One region of the Kineococcus endophyticus genome, then DNA from elsewhere that is predicted to be linked to it. Evidence: riboswitches for the same ligand, from Rfam matches in the RefSeq annotation. Region 1 holds a riboswitch; each other region holds the start of a gene.

Region 1 (3,264 bases):
GGCCCCGGCGGCGAGCAGGTCGCGCGCCAGCCCGGAGGTGAACGCCGTCGCCGCCCGGCGGCGGACCCGGACGTCCTCGGTGTCCAGGGCCGCGAGCAGGGCCCGCGGGGCGGGCACGCCCGTGAGCTCGCCGATCCGTTCCAGCCGCCGCACCTCGTGGGTCACGGCGAGGCCGGGCAGGAGCGGGATGGTGACGCCCGCGGCCCGGGCGCGGGCCACGAACGCCGCGTACTCCCGGGCGGACCAGCCGACCTGGCACACGGCGAACTGCGCGCCGGCGTCCTGCTTGGCGCGCAGGACCGCGAGTTCGTGCCCGTCGCGGTCCCGGGGGAACGCGGCGACGGCGAGGCTGAGCGGGGGGACGTCGACGGGGAGACGCCCGCCCCGCAGCGCGAGGCGCCGCCGGTCGGCGACCTGGAGGAGTTCGACGAGGTCGCGGGCCGTCGCGACGCCGTCGGGGTGGGGACGGAACTGCGCCGCCCCCGTGCCCGCCGGCGGGTCCCCGCGCAGGGCGAGGACGTTGCGGACGCCGGCGTCGAAGAACTCGCAGGCCAGGTCGACGACCTCGCGGCGGGAGGAACCGACGCACGTCAGGTGCGCCATCGCAGGCACGGCCGTGGAACTCAGGACGTGGGCCAGCAGGTCCCGGCTCGGTCCGCGCGTCGCGCCGGCCGCCCCGAACGTGACGGACACGAAGTCCGGCTGCGTGGCCAGCAGGTCGGACAGCCTGCGCCACAGGGCATCCCGACCCTCCGGCGAGCGGGGCGGGAACAGTTCGAAGCTCAGGGTCGGCCGCCCCGCCGCACCGGCGACGAGGGGCGCGAGGGTCATCGGGCCGGTCCTGCGCCGGGACGCGGGGACGGGTCGACAGGGGTGCTGCTCATCACGTGCTCCATCGGCCTGGCGTTAGCACCCTCGCCCGGGCTCGGGGGGTTGCTGCGGCGTCGTCGAGCCAGGACTCTCGGCCGCTCTGGATGGTGTTGATCGACCATAGAGCGGTCCGCGCGACCTCCACAAGTGGCTCCCCGAGATTGCGCCGGTCGTCCCCGGACGACCACCCGGGCGGCCCAGGACGGGCTCAAGGGGAGTTCGCGGCACGCCGATGTTGATCGGTCGGGCTCCTCGTGGCAGGCTCCTGCACAGGTCATGAGCGCCAGCGACAAGCCCCGGCTCGCTGGCCGGCAACCCTCCTCCGCGGTGGGGTGCCCCGGGTGACGACCTGGCCGGTTCCGTGGTGGAGCCGGCAAGCGCGGACCTCACCGGGGCGACCCGGTCCTCCCGGTAGGGTCCCCTCCCCCAGGAGTTCCTGCGTGAGCACCAGCACCCTGTCCCCCGCCCGTCCGCGCTGTCCCGGGAGTTCCGGGGCCGTCGACGCGCTGCTGCCCGTCGTCGGGGCCGACACCCTCGTGCCGCTCGCGACGGGAGGTTCGACCACCTACGCCAACCTCGACAACGCCGCCAGCGCCCCCGCCCTCGTCGCCGTGGCCGCGCGGGTCGCGCAGGTGCTGCCCCACTACGCCAGCGTGCACCGCGGCGCGGGCTGGCTCTCGCGCGTCTCCACGGCGCTGTTCGAGCAGGCGCGCGCGGAGGTCGGCGCCTTCGTGGGGGCACGCCACGACGACCTCGTCGTCCTCACCCGCAGCACCACCGACGCCCTCGACCTGCTCTCGCGCGCCGTCCCGGCCGGGGGACGCGTGCTGGTCGCCGACGTCGAGCACCACGCCAACCTGCTGCCGTGGCAGCGGTCCGCCCGCACGACGGTGGTGCCCGGCGGCGCCGACGCCGAGGAGACGACCGCCCTCCTGGAGGCCGAGCTGGCGACCGGCCGGTACGCCCTGCTCGCCGTCGCGGGCGCGTCCAACGTCACCGGGGAGGTGCTGCCGCTGCGCCGGCTGGCCCGCGCCGCGCACGACGCGGGCGCGCGGATCGCGGTGGACGGGGCGCAGCTCCTGCCGCACCGGCGGGTCGACGTCGGGCGGGACGGGATCGACTACCTCGCGCTGTCCGGGCACAAGCTCTACGCGCCGTTCGGCAGCGGGGCGCTCGTCGGGCGGCGCGACTGGCTGGACGCCGCCGAGCCCTACCTCGCCGGCGGGGGCGCGACGCTCGACGTGCGGCACGACGGCGTGCGCTGGGCCACCGGCCCCGACCGGCACGAGGCGGGGTCCCCGAACGTCGTCGGCGCGGTGGCGCTGGCGCAGGCGTGCACCACGCTCGCCGCACTGCCCCCGGGCGCGCTGGAGGAGCACGAGGCGGCGCTGCGCGCCCGGTTGGTGGACGGGCTGACGGCGCTGGCGGGGGTCGAGGTCGTCCGGCCCCGTCCCCGCGACGCCGTGGGCGTCGTCACCTGCACCGTTCCGGGCCGGTCCGTCTCGGAGGTCGCGGCCTACCTGTCCGCCGAGCACGGCATCGGCGTGCGCGACGGCCGGTTCTGCGCCCACCGGTTCGCGGACGCCCTGGGGCTGGCCGACGGCGGCCTGCGCGTCTCCACGGGGGTGGGCACGACGTCCGCCGAGGTCGACCGGCTGCTGGCCGCGCTCCGGCGGTTCGTCACGGACGGTCCGGAGCTGGACTACGGGGTCGTCGACGGGCACTGGGCCCCGCTGTCCGACCCGCGTCCGGCGCCAGGGTCGCTGCTCGCCGCCGCCGGGCCGCTGCGGTGACCGGCGTCAGGCCAGCGGTTCGCTGCTCGGACGGGGCCCGTCGCCCGTGGGGGGCGCCTCCTGCGCGAGCACCTCGTGCAGCTCGGCCTCGAACTCGGTCCAGCTCAGCTCCCCCGGACCGGGTTCCAGACCCGGACCGCGGTCGTGCGCCGGACCGTCGGCGGGGTCGTGGCGCCGGGCGTCGTGGAGGTCGGCCGGCGACCACGGGAACCCCCACTGGCCGTGCCCGGCCAGGGCGAGCCCCTGCACGACGATCGAGCCCAAACTGGTTGCGGCAGCGCACCATCGCGCCCACGTCCCACGCAACACCTCGCACCTCCGCTCTCGGGTGCCCCACTGTCGCACACGCGCGGCGAGCCCGGGAGGTCCTCCGCGACTCCGTCCACCACGCACCCCGGGAGACCCCGTGACCACGCCCCTGCACCTGTTCCTGGACGTCGACGGAGGGGGGTGGCACCCCGCCGCCTGGCGCTGGTCGCGCAGCACCCCCGACGAGGTCTTCTCCCCCGGCCGGCTGCGCGGGTTCGCCGTCACGGCCCAGGCCCAGGGCCTGACCGGGCTGACCTTCGAGGACTCACCGCTGCCCGACGCGCGCAACCCC
Region 2 (3,264 bases), on a different contig from region 1:
AGCACCGTCAACCGCCGGCCGTCCTTGGTGCGGTACCCCTCGGAGTCCCGGCCGGTCCAGCCGGCCGCGTCGAGGAGGCGTCCGGCTTCGGCCGGGTCGTAGGGGTAGGGGTCGTGCGAGGCTGCGGAGTAGGAGGGGGTTCCACTGGAGATGGTGTTCCCCTCGTACGGGTAGACGCCGCCGTACGCGCTGTGCACGGCGGCCTGGGCGTTGGAGGCGTGCGCGAACGCCTTGCGCACGCGGACGTCGGAGAAGACGTCGCTGCGCGTGTTCAGACCGAGGCTGAAGGGGGAACCGGAGTGGACGAAGCTGCTGAGCTGCAGGTCCGGATTGGACTCCGCCGATTCCTGCGACTCGGCGGGGAGGTTGAAGATGGCGTCCACCTGACCGCCGGCGAGCGCACTGTAGCGGGTGGTGTTGTCCTTGAGGAACCGCCAGGTCACCCCCTCCAGGTAGGCTGGTCCCTGGTGCTTGGCGTTCGCCGGAGCGGAGTTGTAGTTCTCGTTCCCGACGAGCTCCACGTCTCGGGCACGGTTCCACCGCTTGACCACGAAGGGTCCGGTGCCGACCGGCGACACGCAGTTCTGGGCCAGGCCGCGGGCCATGGCCTTGGGTGATTCCATGCCGAAGAACGCCTGGCTCAGAGCGATGAGCAAGGGGGAGTAAGGGCGCAGGAGCTCGATGCGGACGACGTGGTCGTCGACGGCCACGGCCTGCTTGAAGTAGGACGTCAGGTACAGCAGGTCGGTGGACGACTGCGTCGCGGGGTCGAGGATCTGGTGGAAGTTGGCCACCACCGCGGCGGCGTCGAAGGGAGTGCCGTCGGTGAATTCGACACCCTTCTTCAGGGTGAAGTCGTACGTCAGACCGTCCGGGGAGATCGTCCAGCTGTCCGCCAGCCACGGGACGACCTGACCGTCGGAGGTCGCCGAGACGAGGCTGTCGAGGTACTGCCGTGCGATGTAGGTCTGGGGCATGTCCCCGCTGTTGTGCGGGTCGAGGCAGGTGGGTTCCCGGTCCGTGGCGTAGACGGCGGTCCCCCCATCGACCCGGCGACCCACTCCTTCCGACCCGGACGAGGTTGCGGCGCAGCCGCTCAAGAGGACCGAAGCCGCAACGGCGGCAGTGGACAGGGTTCTCCGACGGGTGGGCACAGTGCTCCTGGGGGACGTGCTCGCGAGCGAGGTGAGCAGGTGGGGTAGGCCCGCGGGCGACGCCGCGCAGGTGGGGGGTGAGGGTCCGGTCAGGCCGGACAGCAGCTGCTCGACTGCCGAGCGAGGTCGACGTGGCGCCGGCGCACCAGGTGGACCCGCGGTCGCTCCGCGGCTCCGTTCACGTTCTGCACGACGTCCTCCGCACTCCATCGTCTTGGCGGAAGCACCTGTCGGAACCCGTGGGACCCGGTGGTTGCTGCGGCGTCGTCGAGCCAAGTCTCTCGGCCGCTCTGGATGGTGTGGTCAGTCAAGCGACTCGGAGTCGAACGTGTCAACCCCGAGTCCCGCACTGCAGCGCGACGTCAGGTCGGGAACTCCGTCCCCGGGCAGTTCCGGAGGCGCGACGTCTCCTCGTCGAAGGCCCTCGGACGTCAGCCGAGCAGAGCCTCGGCGGTCCGGTGGTCGGTGACCAGGCGGTGGACGATCCCGCTGCGGCAGGCCGCCCGGACGGCGTCCGCACGGTCCTCCCCGACCGCGACGGCCGTGACGTCGGGGATGGAGCGCAGTTCCTCGGTGGTCACCGAGATCGCCCGGTCCGACAGCCCGGGAACCTCGAGGACCGAGCCGTCCTGCGCGAGGAGCGTCGTTCCGACGTCGGCCACGACACCCGCGTCGTCGCAGGCGGTCTGCACCGCGGCGGGCAGCGCCGAACGCAACCCCGAACCGTCGCCGCGCCAGGAGCCGATGCCGACGACGGCGCGGTCCGTCCCGCCGTACAGGGCGAGGGTGGCCGCGATCGACGTCTCGGCCCGCAGGGTCCGGGCGCTGCCCGGGGTGTCGGCGAGGAGAGGGGCGTGCAGGACCCAGGCCCGGCCGGCGGTGCGCGAGCCCACCGCCCGCACGAGGTCGGCGGGGCCGGAGGCGAGGGGTTCCTGGGCCAGGCCGCCGACCAGCTGCACGACGTCGACCTTCGGCAGTTCCGGCAGGGCGTCGACCACCGCCCGCAACGTGCGTCCCCACGTGATGCCGAGCCGCTGACCGTCCTCGAGGAGGCCGGCGACGATCCGCGCGGCGGCCGCACCGAGTTCCGCGCGTCGTCGTTCGGGCGCCTCGGCCGCCGTGGGCACGACCACGCACTCGGGGACCTGCAGGTGCGCCGCGAGCCGCAGCGAGCTCTCCACCTGCACACCGGCCGGTTCGCGCACGGTGAAGGTGATGATGCCGTCCTTCACCGCGCGGTCGATGAGGCGCGCCACCTTGAACCGAGACACCCGCAGTTCGTCGGCGATCGCGCTCTTGGTCGCCCCGTCCACGTAGTAGCGCCGTGCGGCGGTGGTCGCTCGCAGGGCCTCCAGCGCGCTGTCCACGCGGCTCCTCCCGACGGGTTTCGTTGACACCAGGACTCCCGCGGCACGATAGTGCAGTTCACCGTTGAGCGTACCCCCGCTCAACTGAGCGCCTGGAGGAGTGCGTGAGGTTCTACGCGGACAGCGCCGACGTCGAGCGGGTCGAGGCCCTGCTCCGGGCCGGGCTGGTGAGCGGTGTGACGTCCAACCCGGCGATCCTCGACCGCGCCGACCGCGGCGCCGGCGACTTCCCCGAGCTGTACTCCCGCTACGTGGCGGCCGGTGCGGAGGAGGTGTTCTTCCAGACGTGGGGGAGCAGCCCGTCCGAGATGGTGGCCAACGCCTCGCGCATCACCGACCTCGGTGACCGCGTCGTCGTCAAGCTGACCGCGACGCGCGCGGGGTTCTCCGCCGCCGCGGTCCTGCGCCGCGCGGGCGTCCCCACGCTCATCACCGCGGTGAACACCGTCGCCCAGGCGGCGATGTCCGCACAGGTCGGCGCGGCGTGGATCGCCCCCTACTTCGGGCAGATCGCCGACCGCACCGGCGAACCGCCCGTCGGACTCGTCGGGGCCATGCACGCGGCCCTGCGGGACAGCCCGACGCAGGTTCTGCTCGCCAGCGTGCGGAACCCGCAGGCGGTCGAACAGGCCCTGGCCGTCGGGATCAGGGCGTTCACCGCGCACCCCGACGTCCTCGACGCCTGCCAGACCGACGAGCACAGCGAACGCGCGCACGCCACGTTCGAGGACCTCGTGCTCCGC
Region 3 (3,264 bases), on a different contig from region 1:
CCCCGTCAAGGAGGACGTCGAGCGCAGCCTCGACCTGTTCCTCGGCTCGCGCACCTTCCGCAGCCGCATGGGCGGCCGTCCGCGCCGCGGCCTCCTCTTCGAGGGCTCGCCGGGCACGGGCAAGACGCACATGGCCAAGGCCATGGCGCGCGAGGCGGGCGTCCCGTTCCTCTTCGTCTCCGCGACCAGCTTCCAGTCCATGTGGTACGGCGCGACGGCCCGCAAGGTGCGCTCCTACTTCAAGGCCCTGCGCAAGGCCGCCCGCCGCGAGGGCGGCGCCATCGGGTTCATCGAGGAGATCGACGCGATCGCCGGTGCCCGCGGCGGCATGAGCTCGATGACCGCCGCCACGACCGCGAGCGTCATGGGCTGCGGTGGCCTCACCAACCTGCCCATGTCCCTGCCGGGTACCGCTCCCGCGACGGGACACGCTGCGCTGCAGACCGAACGGCTCGCCTCCAGCGAGGGTGCCAGCGGCGTCGTCAACGAGCTGCTCGTGCAGATGCAGTCCTTCGACGAGCCCACGACGTCCGAGCGCCTGCACGGCTGGTTCGTCGACACGGTGAACCGGTTCCTGCCCGCCGACCGCCGGCTCCAGCGTCCCGTCGGCGAACCCGTCGAGGTCCTGATCATCGCCGCGACCAACCGCGCCGACGCCCTCGACCCGGCGCTGCTGCGCCCCGGCCGCTTCGACCGCCGCATGACCTTCGGTCTGCCGGACAAGGCCGGTCGCCGGCAGCTCGTCGACCACTTCCTGGCCCGCAAGGCCCACGAGGCGCCCCTCGACGAGGCCGAGCGCCGCGACGCCCTGGCCGGCATCACCAACGGCTACTCGCCGGTGATGATCGAGAACCTGCTCGACGAGGCCCTCGTCAACGCGGTCCGCCGCGGCGGCGACGGCATGAGCTGGGCCGACGTCGAGCACGCCCGGCTCGTCACCGAGGTCGGCCTCGGCCAGCCGGTCGCCTACACCGACCACGAGGCGCGCCTCATCGCGACCCACGAGGCCGGGCACGCCGCCGTCGCGTGGCTCGTCGCGCCGCAGCGGCGCCTGGAGATCCTCACGATCGTCAAGCGCGCCAGCGCCCTCGGGCTGCTCGCCCACGGTGACGCCGAGGACGTCTACACCCGCTCGCGCACCGAGCTGGCCGGCATGATCAAGATCGCCTTCGGGGGGCAGGTGGCCGAGGAGCTGTTCTTCGGCGACGTCTCCACCGGTCCGGCCGGCGACCTGCAGTCGGCGACGTCGGTCGCCGCCCAGATGGTCGGCTCCGCGGGCATGGCGGGCACGCTCGTGTCCTTCGCCGCCGTCCAGCAGGGCGCCTTCGCCGACGGCAACCTCGTCTCCCGCGTCCTGGGCGACTCCGAGGGCCGCCGCCTGGTGGAGAACCTGCTGCGCGAGCAGAAGGAGGCCGTCCGCGAGCTGCTCGGTCGCCACCGCCACCTCGTCGAGGCGCTGCGCGACGCGCTGCTGGAGCGCCACGAGCTCATCGGCCACGAGATCACCGACGTGCTCCAGGCCGCGCAGGCCGAGCACGCGTCGGCTGCCCCGCAGCGGGTCATCGACCTGCGCGACCCCGCCGACCGGCGGATCTGAAGGCTCGTCGCGACCGGGACCCGGAGGGGAGTCCCGGTCGCGACGCAGGACCTCGCGACGGCACCGGAGCCGGGGGGCTGAGCTCCGGGGGGCGGTCGTCGCGAGTGGGGCACGGGAGCGGGGCACCCCGGGGGGCTGGGGTGCACCGCTCCCGTTCGGCCGTGCGCTTGAACCGGACCGGCAGGGTCTGGTTTCCTGCTCCCAGGTCATGAGCGCCAGCGCGAAGCCCCGGCTCGCTGGCCGGCAACCCTCCTCGTCGTGGGGTGCCCCGGGTGACGACCTGACCCTGGTGCTCCGGCACGGGTAAGGACGAACGGTCCCCGCGCCGCCGGCCCCCCGCCCGGGCCCTCCGCGACCGAGGAGACCCCGTTGACCAGCGACACGCTGACCGCCACCACCCAGTCCGCCGCCGAGCGCTTCGCCCCGCTCTTCGCCCGGTTCGCCGAGGGCGTCGTCGCCCGCGAGCAGGACCACGAGCTGCCGCGCGCGCAGGTGCGCGACCTCCTCGAGGCCGGGTTCGGCCGGCTGCGGGTGCCCGTCGCCGAGGGCGGGGAGGGGCTGGACCTCGTCGAGTTCGCCGACCTCCTCGTCGACCTGGCGGCCGCGGACTCCGCTCTGCCGCAGGTGTTCCGCGGGCACATCGCCTGGGTCGAGCAGGTGCTGAGCCTGCCGGCGGGGGAGTACCGGTCGCGCTGGGTCGAGCGCGTCGTCGCCGGTGAGCTCGTCGGCAACGCGTGGAGCGAGGTCGGGGACGGCGTCACGGGCCGGCAGCAGACGGTCGTGACCACCCGCGACGGGCGCACCAGCGTCAGCGGCCGCAAGTACTACACGACCGGCACGATCTTCGCGGACTGGACCGACGCCACCGCCCGCCGCGAGCTCCCGGACGGCTCCTTCGAGACCGTGACCGTCCTCGTGCCGGTCCACGCCGAGGGCGCGAGCGTCTCCGACGACTGGGACGGGTTCGGGCAGCAGCTCACCGGCACCGGCACCCTCGTCCTGGACGACGTCGAGGTGGACGCCGCCGACGTCGCCCCGTTCACCGACCGGTTCCGCTACCAGACGGCGCTCTACCAGCTCGTCCTGCTCGCGGTGCACGCCGGCATCGCCGCCGCCGTCGAGCGCGACACCGGCGCACAGGTGCGCGGCCGCACCCGCAGCTACACCCACGGCCTCGCCCCGCTCGTCCGGAACGACGCCCAGGTGCTGTCGGTCGTGGGGGAGATCTCCGCGACCGCCTTCACGGCCCGCGCCCTCGTCCGCGCTGCGGCGCAGGCCGTCCAGGGGGCCGCCGACACCGCGCACCTGCCCGGCACGGACGCCGACCGCGAGGCCAACGTGCTGGCCGAGATCCGCACGGCGCAGGCCCAGGTCGTCCTGTCCGAGACCGTCCCGCGCGCCGCGACGCTGCTCTTCAACACGCTCGGCGCGTCCGGCACGTCCCGCGCCAAGGACCTCGACCGGCACTGGCGCAACGCACGCACGGTCGCCTCGCACAACCCGGTGGTCTACAAGCAGCGCATCGTGGGGGACTGGTCGGTCAACGGCACCGAGCCGCCCTTCGTCTGGGACATCGGCACCCACGCGTCCGTGGACGCCGCGGCGGTGCGGTCGCAGGAGACGGGTCGGTAGTCCGGTGGCGAACGGGATGTCTGCACGCCGGGCCC

What was found. Region 1 has a riboswitch for S-adenosylmethionine ahead of AB1207_RS14645 (aminotransferase class V-fold PLP-dependent enzyme). Riboswitches for the same ligand answer to the same signal wherever they lie in the genome.
Region 2: it holds a riboswitch for S-adenosylmethionine, as region 1 does, so the genes downstream of both, AB1207_RS12955 (putative leader peptide) here and AB1207_RS14645 (aminotransferase class V-fold PLP-dependent enzyme) in region 1, are expected to answer to the same signal.
Region 3: it holds a riboswitch for S-adenosylmethionine, as region 1 does, so the genes downstream of both, AB1207_RS15980 (acyl-CoA dehydrogenase family protein) here and AB1207_RS14645 (aminotransferase class V-fold PLP-dependent enzyme) in region 1, are expected to answer to the same signal.

What each region holds. Positions count from the first base shown of each region.
Region 1 is NZ_JBFNQN010000009.1:228,459-231,722, forward strand. It holds gene AB1207_RS14640 (methylenetetrahydrofolate reductase) at 1-831, opposite strand, end outside; SAM riboswitch class I at 890-981, opposite strand; SAM riboswitch class IV at 1,143-1,256, shown strand; gene AB1207_RS14645 (aminotransferase class V-fold PLP-dependent enzyme) at 1,311-2,663, shown strand; gene AB1207_RS14650 (hypothetical protein) at 2,670-2,912, opposite strand; gene AB1207_RS14655 (LLM class flavin-dependent oxidoreductase) at 3,070-3,264, shown strand, end outside.
Region 2 is NZ_JBFNQN010000008.1:159,892-163,155, reverse strand. It holds gene AB1207_RS12960 (ABC transporter substrate-binding protein) at 1-977, opposite strand, end outside; gene AB1207_RS12955 (putative leader peptide) at 1,244-1,336, opposite strand; SAM riboswitch class I at 1,358-1,455, opposite strand; gene AB1207_RS12950 (sugar-binding transcriptional regulator) at 1,586-2,521, opposite strand; gene AB1207_RS12945 (transaldolase family protein) at 2,626-3,264, shown strand, end outside.
Region 3 is NZ_JBFNQN010000011.1:24,673-27,936, forward strand. It holds gene AB1207_RS15975 (AAA family ATPase) at 1-1,597, shown strand, start outside; SAM riboswitch class IV at 1,802-1,913, shown strand; gene AB1207_RS15980 (acyl-CoA dehydrogenase family protein) at 1,967-3,229, shown strand.